2 regions of the Kitasatospora sp. NPDC043950 genome follow, and region 1 is predicted to be linked to the other one. Evidence: riboswitches for the same ligand, from Rfam matches in the RefSeq annotation. Region 1 holds a riboswitch; the other holds the start of a gene.
The links. A riboswitch is a leader RNA that binds a small molecule or an ion and turns the genes downstream of it on or off. The one in region 1 is predicted to bind guanidine.
Positions count from the first base shown of each region.

Region 2: it holds a riboswitch for guanidine, as region 1 does, so the genes downstream of both, AC07BF_RS15710 (MBL fold metallo-hydrolase) here and AC07BF_RS27315 (DMT family transporter) in region 1, are expected to answer to the same signal.

Region 1 covers NZ_JBWKER010000045.1:35,924-43,092, forward strand. The annotation lists gene AC07BF_RS27305 (polysaccharide deacetylase family protein) at 1-47, shown strand, start outside; gene AC07BF_RS27310 (MFS transporter) at 51-1,508, opposite strand; gene AC07BF_RS27315 (DMT family transporter) at 1,625-1,939, opposite strand; guanidine-III (ykkC-III) riboswitch at 1,983-2,049, opposite strand; tRNA gene AC07BF_RS27320 (tRNA-Cys) at 2,135-2,206, shown strand; gene AC07BF_RS27325 (xanthine dehydrogenase family protein molybdopterin-binding subunit) at 2,303-4,630, opposite strand; partial or broken gene AC07BF_RS27330 ((2Fe-2S)-binding protein) at 5,268-5,718, opposite strand; gene AC07BF_RS27335 (FAD binding domain-containing protein) at 5,790-6,656, opposite strand; gene AC07BF_RS27340 (beta-N-acetylhexosaminidase) at 6,967-7,169, opposite strand, start outside.
Region 2 covers NZ_JBWKER010000020.1:41,087-48,255, reverse strand. The annotation lists gene fhuB (Fe(3+)-hydroxamate ABC transporter permease FhuB) at 1-2,015, shown strand, start outside; gene fes (enterochelin esterase) at 2,037-3,152, shown strand; guanidine-III (ykkC-III) riboswitch at 3,217-3,277, shown strand; gene AC07BF_RS15710 (MBL fold metallo-hydrolase) at 3,290-4,144, shown strand; gene AC07BF_RS15705 (DHA2 family efflux MFS transporter permease subunit) at 4,210-5,610, opposite strand; gene AC07BF_RS15700 (MbtH family protein) at 5,607-5,792, opposite strand; gene AC07BF_RS15695 (amino acid adenylation domain-containing protein) at 5,785-7,169, opposite strand, start outside.

The DNA.
Region 1 (7,169 bases):
GCACCCCCGGGGCACCGCCGGTGCCCTCCGCCGCCGCTGCCGGCTGACCCTCAGGACCTGGCCCGGACCCGGCCGGCGAGCAGCGCCCCCAGCAGCGCCACGCCGGCCATGGCCAGCAGGATCACCGCGAAGGCCCCGGGCGAGCCGGCGGCCCCGGACGAGGCGGTGGCCCCGGCGCCCTCGTGGGCGGCGGCGAGCGAGCCGCCGCCCAGCACCGCGAACATCACCCCCGCCAGGCCCGTCAGCAGGACGTTGCCCAGCGCGTCGCTCATCTGCAGGGCCGCCGAGTTCACCCCGGCGTCCTCCGGCGCGGAGAGCTTCATCATCAGCACGCTGACGCTCGCGACCGTCAGTCCCATCCCGATGCCGCCGACGCCCCAGGCCACCGCCGCCACCCAGGCCGGCACCGCCGGGACCAGCACCAGCGCGGCGCCCGCGATCGCCACCGTGGTCAGCACGAACCCGCCCCGGATCATCGCCTCGCGGTAGCGCTCGGCTCCCGGCCGCCCCTGTAGCCAGGAGCCCAGCGCCCAGGTGAGCCCGCCGCTGGTCAGGGTGAGCCCCGACATCGTCGGCGAGAGGCCGCGCTCGGTGGTCATCATCAGCGGGACGAAGGCCTCGGCCCCGAGGAACGCCCCGGCCGCCAGTCCGCGCAGCAGGATCACCGCCGGCAGCCCCCGCCCTGCCCGCAGGGTCCGCTCGGGCAACAGTCCCAGGACGGCCGGCACCAGCAGCGCCGCCCCGACGATCCCGGGGAGCAGCCCGATCAGGTCGTGCCGCCCGCCCGCGTACTGCAGCAGGCCGGCACCGAGCGCCGCCATCGCGGCCAGCAGGGTGCGCCGGCGGTCGAAGTCCGAGCCCCTGGCCACCGGGTGCTCCCGCTCGGAGCGGGTCAGCGCGGGGCCCATCACGGCCAGCGGCAGCAGGATCAGCACCGGCACGGCCAGGAACACCCAGCGCCAGCCGAGGTGCTGGGTGATCGCGCCGGAGACCAGCGGCCCGATGATCGAGGGCAGCACCCAGGCCGAGGAGAAGGCCGCGAACACCGCCGGCCGCAGCCGCTCCGGGTAGGCCCGGCCGACCACCACGTACAGCGCGACGATCACCAGCCCGCCGCCCAGGCCCTGGATCGCCCGCCCGGCCACGAACACCCACATGCCCGGCGCCGTCCCGGCCACCACCAGGCCCACACCGAACACCGCGATGCCGGTGAACAGCGGCTGCATCGGCCCGCGCCGGTCGCACCACTGCCCGGAGACGACCAGCGCGAACAGCGTGGTGGTGAAGTAGCCGGAGAAGGCGAAGGCGTACAGCCCGATGCCGTTCAGCTGGCGGGCCGCGGTCGGCATCGCGGTGTTGACGGCGGTCGCCTCGAAGGCGATCACCAGGACCACCGACACGATCCCCAGCGTCAGAGCGCGGTAGCGGCCGCTGAGGACCCCGCCACCTGGGTCGAGTTCGGAGGGTATCGAGGCGGAGTCGACCGAGGTGGGGGAGGCAGTGGTCATACGTAACATCGTAAGGGCCGTCTGCCTTCATGACCCCTGACCCGAGTCGGTGACCAGCTAGGTCGCTGGGCCTAGGACCGGGGTCGGGGGAAGGGCGGGCCAAGCTCAGGCGGCGGTCAGTGGAGCACCTTCAGGCCGACCACGCCGGAGACGATGAGCAGCAGGCAGCCGATCCGGGCCGCCGTCACCGCGTCCCCCAGGACGGCCATGCCGTAGAGCGCGGTGCCGACCGCACCGATGCCGACCCAGACCGCGTAGCCGGTGCCGATCGGAATGGTGCGCATCGCGTACGCCAGCCCGCCCATGCTCAGCAGCAGGGCCACACCGAAGACGAGGCTGGGGGTGAGCCGGGAAAAGCCCTTGGACGACTCCAGGGCCACCGCCCACACGGTCTCCAGGACACCCGAGATGATCAGAACGAGCCATGCCATGACGGCCTACCTCCGCAGTCCACAGCGGCCGGATTGCCGCTGAACTGCGCCGTCTTGTCGTCACCGGGTACGACGCGCTCGTCCGGGGCGGCCGGGCAACCGACCACCTGGTTCCGACCGTAGCACAAGCCGCCATACAGAATTTACATTCCGCCGTTGACGGCCCCCCGCGCATTCCGCCACTATGAATTCACTGGCCGTGTGCCCGAGTGGCTTAGGGAACCGTCTGCAAAGCGGTGTACACGGGTTCGATTCCCGTCATGGCCTCGCCGGAAATGGAATTGCCGGTCGACATTCCGTCGACCGGCAATTCCTGTTTCCGGTATTTCCGGGGCGGTCGGCCGAAGCCGCCGCCCCCGCCCGTCAGACCGCGACCGCGTCCTCCGGCCGGATCGGCAGCCGGCCGACCGGCAGGCCGGTGGCCGCCCGGACGGCGGCGGCCACGGCCGCCGGGGCGACCACCGCGGGGGCGGCGCTGACCGCCTTGGCCCCGAAGGTGGCGACCACGTCCCGCTCCTCCAGCAGGGCGGCGATGCGCACCTGCGGGGTGTCCAGCGCGGTGGGCAGCCGGTAGCCGGTGAGCGAGGGGTTCAGCAGCACGCCGCCCTCGGTGCGCAGGTCCTCCAGCAGCGCCAGGCCGACGCCCTGGGCCACGCCCGCCTCGATCCGGTCCTCGATCTGCCGCGGGTTCAGCGCCCGGCCGACGTCCTGGGCGACCGTCATCTCGACCACCCGGACGGCGCCCAGCTCGATGTCCACGTCCACCACCGCGCGCATCGCGCAGAACGCGATCGACACGAAGGCGTCGCCCTGCCCGGACTCGTCCAGCGGCTCGGTGGGGTGCGGGCGGCACTGGGCCGTCGCCCAGAGCTCCTTGCCCTCCAGCGCCTCGGCGACCGGCATGCCGAGCACCCCGTCGTACGAGGTGATCTTTCCGTCGGCGATCTGCAGCAGTTCCACCGACATCCCGAAGTTGGCGGCGATCGGCTGGAGCAGCTGGTGGCGGACCATCAGCGCGGCGCGCTCGACGGCGCCGCCGGAGACCCAGGTGTGCCGGCCACGGGCGGAGGGACCGGCGATGGACTGGTCGCTGTCGGCCGGCGCGATGTACACCTCGCTGACGCCCAGCACGGTCTGCACGATCTGCCGGGCCAGCGTGGCGAAGCCCTGTCCGGAGTCGACGGCCGCGCAGATCACCGTGGCGTGGTCGCCGCTGACCCGCACGGTGGCGGTGGAGACCTCGTCCTCGCCCTCCGCGCCGAGCATGTGCACCATGCCGACGGCGTAGCCGATCCCGCGCCGCACCGCCGCCGGGTCGCCGGCCCCACCGGGCCCGCCCGGCAGCAGCCACTCGGCGTCCGGGTCGTCCACCGGCAGGGCCGGCAGCGGCTCGGCCGCGACGGCCTCCAGCAGCGCGCCGACCGGCGCCGGGCAGGTGACGGCCTGTCCGGTGGGCATCGGGTCGCCGGTGGCCATCGCGTTGCGGCGGCGGATCTCCACCGGGTCCACGCCGATCCGGGCGGCCAGCTGGTCCAGCTGCGACTCGTAGGCGAAGCAGGCCTGCAACGCGCCCTCGCCGCGCATCCGCCCGGCCGGCGGGTTGTTGGTGCGCACCGCCCAGGCGTCCACGAAGACGTTCGGGCAGACGTACGGGCCGACCGAGAACGCGGTGGCGGCGGCCAGCGCCTCGGCGGAGACGTCCGCGTACGCGCCGCCGTCCAGCAGGATCTGCGCCTCGACCTTCACCAGGGTGCCCTCGGCGTCGGCGTGGTGGCGGTAGCGCAGCAGCGCGGGGTGGCGCGAGGGGTGGGTGTGGAAGGACTCCTCGCGGGTGAGGGTCATCTTCACCGGGCGGCCGGTGCGCAGCGCCAGCAACGCCAGGGTGACCTGGAAGGAGAGGTCCTCGCGGTCCGTGGTGGCCCCGGGCACGCCGGTGACCACCAGCCGGACCCGGTCGGGCTCCAGGCCGAGGCAGGCGGCGGTGCGGTCGCGGTCGCCGTGCGGGTCGGTGGAGGACAGGTGCAGTTCGACGCCGCCGTCCGGGCGCGGCACGGCCAGCCCGGCCTCGGCCCCGAGCGGGGCCGGGTCCTGACGGCCGACCTGGTAGAGGCCCTCGATGATGATCTCGCCGGCCGCGTCCGGGTCCCCGGTGCGCAGCGGCAGGTGGCGGAACAGGTTGCCGTCCGGGTGCAGCGACGGGGCGGTGAAGGCCTGCTCGGGGTCGGTGACGGCCTCCAGCGGCTCGTAGTCGACCGCGATCAGACCGACCGCCAGCCGGGCGGTGTCCGGGTGGTCGGCGGCCACCGCGGCGATCGGCTCGCCGTGGTGGCGCACCACGCCCGCGGCCAGCACCGGCCGGTCGGCGACGATCGGCCCGGCCGGGGCGCCGTCCGGGGTTCCGTCCGGGCCGGGCGGCAGGTCGGCGGCGGTGACCACGGCGTGCACGCCGGGCAGCGCGAGCGCGGCCGCGGTGTCGATACCCCTGATCCGGGCGTGCGGGTGCGGCGAGCGCAGCACCGCGCCCCAGAGCAGCCCCTCGGCCCACAGGTCGGCCGCGTACGGGTAGATGCCGAGCGCCTTGGGCAGTGCGTCGCTGCGCAGCGGTGAGCTGCCCAGGCCGAACGGCTCCGGTGCGCCGCCCTCGCCGCCGTCCTGCTGGAGTGCTGCGCCGATGTCGGTAGGCGACGTCATGATGCGTGGTCGTCCTCGGGGAGCCGGATGCCGTGGGCGGGGGTGGCGCCGTACGGGACGCCGGCCGGGGCGGTGCCGCCGGCCGGAGCGCCGTGCGGGGGCGTGGCGACGTACGGCGTGCCGTGCGGGGGCGTGCCGTCGAAGGCGGCCCCGGGCAGCGGCGTGCCGTGCGCGGGGGTGGGTTCGTAGACCGGGGCGTCGTACCCGGCGTCGTAGCCGTTCTGCTGCGGGTAGCCGCCGGGCACGTAGGTGCCGTGGGCGGGGGTGCCCTGGTACGGCTGCTCGGGGTAGCCCTGGGGCGGGTAGTACACCTGGTCGTCGGCGGTCTGGGCGGGGATGCCCTGGACCGGCGTCAGGACGGCGGTGTCGTACACGCCGGTGTCGTAGCCGCCCTGGCCGTCGCCGTACGGCTGGTCGGTGCCGGCCGGGGGCTGCTCGGCGGGCGGCTGCGGGACGTGCTCGATCCAGGCGTCGGCGTCGGCGTAGACCGGCGGTTCGGCGGCCGGCTCCGGTCCGGCGGCCGCTTCCCCGGCGGGCTGTTCGGCGGGCTGTCCCGCGACCGGGGCGGCGGCCTGGGCGGCGACCGGAGAGGCCGCTTCCTCCGTCTCCTCGGCGTCCTCGGCGCGCGCGTCGGCGATGCTCTGGACGGCGGCCAGCACGCCGCGGTAGCCGGTGCAGCGGCAGAGGTTGCCGCAGAGCGCCTGGCGGGCCTCGACCTCGGTCGGGCGGTGGTTGCGCTGGAGCAGGTCGTGCACCGCCATCGCCATGCCGGGGGTGCAGTAGCCGCACTGCACCGCGCCGGACTCGGCCAGCGCCTGCTGGACGTCGCTCGCGCCGCCGGCGGCCGACAGGCCCTCGACGGTGTTGATCTCGCTGTCGGCGGCCAGCGCGGCGGGCACCAGGCAGCCGGCCACCAGCTGGCCGTCCACCTGCACCGAGCAGGCCCCGCACTCGCCCTGCTCGCAGCCGTCCTTGGCACCGGCCAGGCCGAGCCGCTCGCGCAGCACGTAGAGCAGGCTCTCGCCGATCCAGGCGTCGGTGACGGGCCGTTCGAAACCGTTGACCCGCAAGGTGTACGAGGCGCACGGGCGCAGCTCGCGGCTGACCTGCGGGGTGAGGCCGAGCGGGTCGGCGTCGAGGGTCTCGATGGGGTCTGTGGTCACTTCAGCGCCCTTCCCAGTGCCCGTCGGGCCAGCACCGATACGGTACGCCGCAGCCGAACGGCGGCCGCGCTCGGCCCCTCGGTCACGGCCTCCCAGGCGCCTTCGGCGCCGTAGCTGTCGGGGACGCAGGCGGTGGCCACGTACTCGCCGAAGGCGGCGGTCGCGGCCGGGTCGATCTCCCGGCTGCCGTCCCAGTCGATGCAGCCGGCGACCCAGGCCTCGGCCTCCAGCGGGCGCAGCGGCACCGGTGCGACGGCGCCGACCGCGCAGCGCACGGCGCGCCGGGCGGGGTCGAGGACCAGCGCGACGGAGGCGGTGGCGCGGGCCGGGCCGCTGCGGCCGGTGGCCTTGAGGAAGACCTGCGGGGCGTGCAGCAGCGGGACGCGCACCCAGGTGAGGAGTTCGCCGGGGCGCACCGGGTCGAGGCCGGTGAGCAGGTGACTGACCGGCACCTCGCGGCTGGCGCCGGCCCGGGCGAGGGTGACGCTGGCCTCCAGGGCGGTGAGCACCGGGAGGGTGTCGCCGGCCGGGGCGGCGGTGACGATGTTGCCGCCGAGGGTGCCGACGTTGCGGACCTGCGGCGGGCCGGCGGTGCGGGCGGCGTCCGCGAGCGCGGGGATGAGCGCGGCGAAGTCGGGGCGGTCCATCCGGGCGTGGGTGAGTCCGGCGCCGAGGACGGCGGTGCCGCCGTCCTCGTAGCGCCAGCCGCGCAGTTCGGTGATCCGGCCGAGGCCGACCAGGGCGGCGGGGCGTAGCCGTCCGGCGTTGACGGCTTCCATCAGGTCGGTGGCTCCGGCCACCGGTACCGCGGCCGGGGTGGCGGCCAGCGCGTCGACGGCCTCGTCGAGGGAGGCCGGCAGCATGATCGTCCGGTTCACCTGGGTCCCACCGTGCTCCACTTGCTCATCGATCGGCTGCCGCCCGCGGCCTTCGGCCGTGGTGTCCGCGTCAGCAGCCCGGCCTGGCCCGTAGGGTACGGGCGATCGGGCCGGGTTGGGCAACTCTGGCACACAATGCTCGATGATCATTTCGGGGCAGGTGAACGGGACTGCCCGATTGGGACGGATACCGGGCGGTATCTGCCCTGGCCCGAACCGGACCAGGGCAGATGTTCATCTGTTCTTGACGTCAGATGACCACTCAGAAGTTCCCGCCGGAACGAGTCCGTCGCGCTCAGCGCACCGGCGGCGGGCCCTCGATCGGCCGGCCGGCCACCCCGGGCCAGCACTGCCAGGGGTGCGGGCCGTCCGCCGGGCGGTACTCCACGCCGAGCGCGTCCAGCACCTTCAGGTGTGCCTCCAGCCGGTGCTGGAAGCCGGCGTAGTCGCGCTCGGCCGGATCGGTGGGCAGGTCGGACCAGGCGACCTCGGCGAAGG
Region 2 (7,169 bases), on a different contig from region 1:
CGCTGTCCGTCGGCGCCGGGGAGGTCGGCCCCGGGCGGGTGCTGGACTACCTGCTGGACCGCCACGGGGCCCGCGCGGACGGCCGGCTCGCCCTCGTCGTCGGCGACCTGCGCCTGCCCCGCACGGCCACCGCCCTGCTGGTCGGCGCCGCGCTCGGGGTCGCCGGGGCGCAGTTGCAGTCCGTCACCCGCAACCCGCTCGCCGAGACCGGACTGCTCGGCGTCAACGCCGGCGCCTCGCTGGGGGTCGTGCTCGGCATCGCCGTGCTCGGCATCCAGACCTCGTACGGGTACCTGGCCTTCGCCTTCGGCGGCGCCGTGCTCGCCAGCACGCTGGTGCTGCTCATCGCGGGTGCCCGGGGCGGGTCCCCGATGCGGCTGGTGCTCGGCGGCTCGGCGGTCGGCGCCACCTTCGGCGGGCTCACCGGCGTGCTGATCGTCAACTCGCCCGAGGCGTACGACCGGTACCGCGTGTGGGTGCTGGGCTCGCTGGCCGGGGTGGAGGGCTGGACGACGCTGCGCCAACTCGCCCCGGTGCTCGGCGTGGGCTTCCTGCTCGCCCTGCTCGCCACCCGGCCGCTCACCGCGCTCGCGCTCGGCGACGACCTCGCCCGCGGCCTCGGCCACCGGCCCGGCGCCACCCGGGCCGCGGTCGCCTTCGCCGTCACCCTGCTGACCGCCTCGGCCGTCGCGCTGGCCGGCCCGATCTCCTTCCTCGGCCTGCTCGCCGGGTTCCTGGCGCGGGCCATCGCCGGCCCCAGGGTCGGGCAACTCACCGTGCTCGCCGGTCTGTTCGGTGCCGCCGTGCTCACCGGGGCCGATGTGCTGGCCCGGGTGGTGGCCCGCCCGTTCGAGGCGCCGGTGTCGGTGATCGTCTCCCTGGTCGGCGCCCCCGCGCTGATCGCGATCGTCCGCTCCCGCCGGACCGCCGCACTCGGCATGGCCGACCCGGCCGAGCCCGCCCCCGTCCGGCGGTCCGAGCCGCCCGCGCCGAAACCCGACCTGGTGCTGCGGCGCGGCGCCTGGTCGCTGCTGCTCCCCCGCCGGGCGCTGCTCGCCTCGCTCGCCCTGGCCGCGGCGCTGCTCGCCGTCGTCGTCGTGTCCGCCCACGCCGGGCAGAGCGAACTCGGCCTCGGCCGCACCCTCCAGGCCGTGTTCGGCTACGGCGACCGGCTGGACGTGCTGCTGGTGCAGAAGTTCCGGCTCGGCCGGATCGTCGCCGGGCTCGCCGCCGGCGCCGCCCTCGGCCTGGCCGGCTGCCTCACCCAGACCCTCGCCCGCAACCGCCTCGCCACCCCCGAACTGCTCGGCGTCAACGACGGTGCCACCGCCGCCGTCCTGATCTCCGCCACCGTCTCCGGCACCTTCGGCGCCTGGTGGGCCGGCCCGCTCGGCGCGCTGGCCGCCGTCCTGGTCGTCACCCTGGTCTCCGGCGGGCTCGGCGCGCAGGGCTACCGGGTGCTGGTCGTCGGCCTCGCGATGTCCGCGCTCGCCTCGGCCGTCATCCAGGTCGCGCTCGCCCGCCGCTCGCTCAACTCGGCCGGCTCGCTGTACGTCTGGACCTCCGGCAGTCTCAACGGGCGGGACTACGCCGTCGCCACCCCGGTCCTGATCGGGCTGGCCGTACTCGTGCCGCTCGCGCTGGCGGTGGCCCGGCGGCTTGCGGTGCTGCGCTTCGACGACAGCGTGGCCGCCTCGCTGGGCGTCGACCCGGGCCGGGTCCGGCTCGGCTGCCTGCTGCTGGCCGTCGCGCTGGCCGGGCTGGCCGTCGGCGTGTGCGGGCCGGTCGGCTTCGTCGCGCTGGCCGCGCCCGTGATCGCCGGGCGGCTGGCCGGGCCGGCGCGCGTGCCGGTCCTCGGCTCGGCACTGACCGGCGCCGTCCTCGTCGTGCTCGCCGACACCGTGGGGCGGGTGCTGATCGACGGGGTGGAGATCCCGGTCGGCATCGTCACCACCGTCCTCGGCGGCCCCTTCCTGCTCTGGGTGCTGCTCGGCCGCAAGGGCACCCCCGCTTAACCTTCCCGAGGAGTACCGCAGATGGAAACCCTTCCCCTCGTCGAGCCCGATCCGGCCGACCCCGCCTACCGCCTGGTCACCTTCGTGCACGAGGACGCGTCGTGCGACGGCGTGCTCGCCCTCCTGCACACCGTCACCGACAAGGACCGGCACGCCGGCGACCTCGCCCCGCACCTGATGACCCGCCGCGACGACGGCCGCTGGTCGATCACCTACCGGCTGCGCGCCGACCACCGGGCGTCCTACCAGCTGTACCCGTTCCGGGGGGACGCCCCCGGCACCGCCCGGGCGGACTGGCTGCGCGTCCTCGACCACGCCCGCCCCGACCCGCACGACGCCGCCCCCCGGCTGCCCGCCCGCGACGGGCGCCACCCGTCGTCCGTGCTCAGCCTGCCCGACGCCCCCGCCCAGCCGTACGTCCGGCGGCGCGACGGCGTGCCGCGCGGGCGGACGGTGGCCCACGAGGTGGCCGGGCGGCGGGTGGACGTCCACCTCCCCGCCGGGGGCGGGCCTTCCGCCGGCGGCGGGCCGTTCGCGGTGGCCGTGCTGCTGGACGGCGAGATGTGGGGCGAGGTGCTGTCGGTCGGCGACACCCTCGACAACCTGGCGGCGGACGGCGCCATCCCGCCCACCGTCGCCCTGCTCGTCCACACCATGGGCCCCTGCCGACCCGACGACCTCAGCTGCAACCCGGCCTTCGTCGACCTCCTCGCCGACCGCCTCCTCCCCTGGGCGGCGGCGGAGTTCGGCACCACCACCGACCCGGCCGCCACCGTGATCGCCGGCCAGAGCGCGGGCGGCCTCACCGCCGCCTTCGCCGCGTTCCGGCGCCCCGACCGCTTCGGCGGCGCGCTCTGCCAGTCCGGTTCCTTCTGGTGGCCGGACGAGACCGAGTTCGACGAGGGCAGTGAGTGGCTGACCCGCCAATTCGCCCGCGAGCAAAGGCGGGAGGCCCGGTTCTACGTCGAGGTCGGCCTCCAGGAGTGGATGCTGCTCCCGCAGAACCGCCACCTGCGCGACGTCCTCACCGCCCGCGGCTACGACCTCGCGTACCGCGAGTTCAACGGCGGCCACGACTACGCCTGTTGGCGCGGCGGGCTGGCGGACGGGCTGGCGCACCTGCTCGGGGGTGCCTGACGGTCCCCACCGGGTCGGCGGACCGGCGCGCGGCGACGGGGGCGTGCTAGCGTCCCGGTGGCGGCGCGCCGGTGACCGCCCCGGACGAGATGTGCGCCGTACCCGGCCCGCCAAGACGACGCACCGAGGGAGACGTCATGGCCGCCGGTGCCCCGATCGCCCGTCCGCTCGACGTGCGGTGGATCCACGGGTCCCCGTCCGCGAAGCACAACACGGACCCGGACATCCAGGTCCACGCGTACGACGAGCACACCGTCATCCTGCGGCAGAACAAGGCGGTCGACTACGAGGCGCCGTTCCTGTTCCTGCTGTTCGGGGGCGAGCGGGCGGTCCTGATCGACACCGGGGCCACCGCCTCCGCCGCGTACTTCCCGCTGCGCACCGTGGTCGACGGACTCATCGACCAGTGGCTCGCCGACCACCCCCGCGACGGCTACGGACTGCTCGTCCTGCACACCCACCCGCACGGCGACCACGTCGCGGGCGACGGGCAGTTCGCCGACCGGCCCGCGACGACCCTGGTCGGCGCCGACCCGGCCACGGCCTGGCCGTACTTCGGCTTCGACCAGGACCCGGACGCCGTCGCGCGGGTGGACCTGGGCGGCGGCCGGGTGCTCGAATGCCTGGCCACCCCGGGCCACCACCCGGCGGCCGTCACCTACTACGACCCGTGGACGGGCCTGCTGCTCACCGGCGACACCGTCTACCCGGGCCGCCTCTACATCGACGACTGGCCGGCCTTCACCCGCACCGTCGACCGGCTGATCGACTTCGCCGAACGCCGCCCGGTGACGCACCTGCTCGGCTGCCACATCGAGATGACCCGCACCCCCGGCGTCGACTACCCCATCCGCACGACCCACCAACCCGACGAGCCGCCCCTGCAGCTGACCGTCGGACACCTCCGGGCCATCCGCACCGCACTCGCCGACCTCGGCGACCGACCGCGCCGGCACGCCCTGCCCGACCTGATCCTCTGGCCGAGCGCCTGAGCCCGGAAGGCCGCGTCCAACGAACTGACGCCGCACCCCGCGATCGCGGGGTGCGGCGTGGCTGTTCAGTCGGCGGGGGGTGGTGCCGGCGCCTCCCGGGGGAGGCGGGTGGTGAGGAGGGTGCCGGCGGCGACCAGGGCGGCGGTGAGCAGAAGGGCGAGGCGGTAGGGGCCGGGTGAGCCGCCGTCGGTGTCCAGGGCGCCGATGAGGGCGGCGGTGGCGGCGATGCCGAGGGCGCCGCCGAGGGTGCGGACGATGGTGAACAGGCCCATGGCGCGGCCCATCGCGGGCCCGGGGACGTCGGCGAAGCCGGCGATCTGGACGGTGAGCACGGCGGTGCCCAGGACGAGCCCGACCGCGAACATCAACGCCCGTACGGCCCAGGGGTTCTCGGCGAAGCCGAGGGCGGCCAGGACGAGGGCGGCGAGCAGCAGCGCGGGCAGCGCGAGGCGGCGGGGACCGAACCGGGGCAGCAGGCGGTCGACCACCTGGGAGGCGGCCATCAGGCCGATCGCCTCGGGGAAGACGCTCAGCCCGGCGTCGAGGGCCGAGGCCCCGAGGGCGGCCTGGTAGAGCAGCGGGAGGACGAACAGGGCGCCCATCAGGCCGGCCGAGGTGAGCAGGGCCAGCCAGGTGGCGGTGCCGAAGGCGCGGTCGGCGAGCTGCCGCAGGTCCACCAGTGGTTCGGCGGAGCGGAGTTGGTGGCGCACGGCGATGACGAGCAGGAGGAGACCGGCCACGCCGCTGAGCGCCACTCCCGGCGAGGACCAGCCGTGCGCCGGGCCGAAGCCGAGCGCGTAGGTGAGCAGTCCGAGGCCGGGGGTGGCGAGCAGGAAGCCGGTGGTGTCGAAGCGGCCGGCCGGGGGCTCGTCCGCCGCGCGCAGGCCGATGAGCCCGGTCACGACGGCCGCGACCCCGACCGGCACGTTGACCAGGAACAGCCAGTGCCAGGAGAGGTGTTCGGTCAGGAGGCCGCCGAGCGGCGGGCCGAGGGCGGGCATCAGGGCGGTCGGGACGATCAGGATCCGGCCCAGGCCGGCCCGCTCGTGCGGGGCGAAGGCCCGGAACAGCAGGGTCATCCCGACGGGGGTGAGCAGCCCGCCGGCCACGCCCTGGACGGCCCGCGCGGCGGCGAGCGAGCCGAGGCCGGGCGCGGCGGCGCACAGGGCGGAGGCGAGGGTGAACGCGGCCAGGGAGCCGAGGAAGACCCGTTTCACGCCGAACCGGTCGCCGAGCCAGCCCGCCACCGGCAGGCCGACGGCGAGGCCGACCAGGAAGGCCGTCTCGACGGCGTTGGCGGCCGAGACGGGCCGCCCGAAGTCCTCGGCGATGGTGAACAGCGCGGGGTTGACGATGGTCGAATCCAGGCCGTTCATGCACATCGCGGCGGTGTAGACCACGACCACCGCGGCGCGCCCCGCGAGCAGGGGGCGCGCCGGGGCGGCCTCGACGGCCGGAGGGGTCACAGGTCGGTCCAGTGGGCGGTGATCCACTGCACGGCGTCGGCGCGCTCGCACGGGCCGTGGGAGACGTTCCAGCCGGCCGGGACGGCGGCGAAGGCCGGCCAGAGCGAGTGCTGGCCCTGGTCGTTGACGAGGGCGAGGAACTCGCCGTCGCCGTCGAAGGGGTTGGCGGGGGCGTCACTCATCGGAGGACTTCTCCAGGTGGTCGGTGATCACACGGGCGATGTGCGCGATCGGGGCGGGCAGGGTCATGTCCTTGTGCGAGCAGGCGACGTCGGTGTTGTCGATGCGGCCGGACACGTACGGGGTCCAGAGTTCGGGCACCAGGGTCTCGTCGATGGTGTCGACGGTGGCGCGGAAGAACAGCACGTCGCCGTCGAAGGGGCGGTGGTCGTGGCCCCGGACGAGGTGGTTGGTGTTGAGGTAGATCCGGTTGAGGGCGGCCACGGTGGCGTCGTCGAGTCCGGCGAGCGGGCTGCCCTCGCGGCGCAGCAGCTCGGTGACGGCGGCGAGTTCGAGCGGCCGCCCGGCGAGGTCCTCGGGGCCGTAGCCGCCCATGGTGAGCAGCGCCTCCAGCGCCTCGGCCTGGTCGGGGACGGGCAGGTCGCGGAAGCCCTCGGCGGGGTAGGCGTCCAGGATCGCGAGCAACTCGACGGCGTGGCCGAGGTCCTGGAGCCGGACGGCGACGGCGTGCGCGATGATCCCGCCGGTGGACCAGCCGAGCAGCCGGTACGGGCCCTCGGGCTGGACCTCGCGCAGCCGGTCGACGTAGTGCGCGGCCAGCTCGTCCAGGGTCTGCGGCAGGGGCCGGGCCGCCGTGGCCGCGCCGACGCCCTGGGCCTGGAGGCCGTAGATCGGCAGGTCGGCGGGCAGGTGGCGGATCAGGCCGGTGTAGCACCAGCTGAGGCCGCCGGCGGGGTGGACGGCGAACAGCGGGGTACGGCGTCCGGGCGCGGCGGGCCGCAGCGGGAGCAGGACGTCCAGCGCGTCGGCGCTCTGCGAGCCGGCCGCCAGGGCCGTGTCGAGGGCGGCGACGGTGGGCGACTGGAACAGGGTGCCGATGCCGACGTCCAGGCCGAGCAGTTCGCGGATCCGCCCGGCGAGGCGGACGACCAGCAGCGAGTGGCCGCCAAGGGCGAAGAAGTCGTCGTCGACGCCGACCGCCGCGACGCCCAGCACCTCGGCGAAGAGTTCGCACAGCTGCTGTTCGCGCGGGGTGCGCGGCGGGCGTCCGGCGCCGGTGGCGGGCGCGTCGGGGGCCGGCAGGGCGCGGCGGTCGAGCTTGCCGTTGGCGGTGAGCGGCAGCCGATCGAGCAGGACGACGGCGGAGGGCACCATGTGGGCGGGCAGTCCGGCGGCGGCGTGGGCGCGCAGGTCCTCGGGGGTGGGGGCGGCGACGGCGCTCGGGTCCTCGGGGCTCGCCGTGGTGACCGCGTAGCCGACCAGTCGCTTGTCGCCCGGGGCGTCCTCGCGGACGACCACGGCGGCGTCGGCGACGCCCGGGTGGGCGGCCAGCACGGCCTCGATCTCGCCGAGTTCGATCCGGAAGCCGCGCAGCTTCA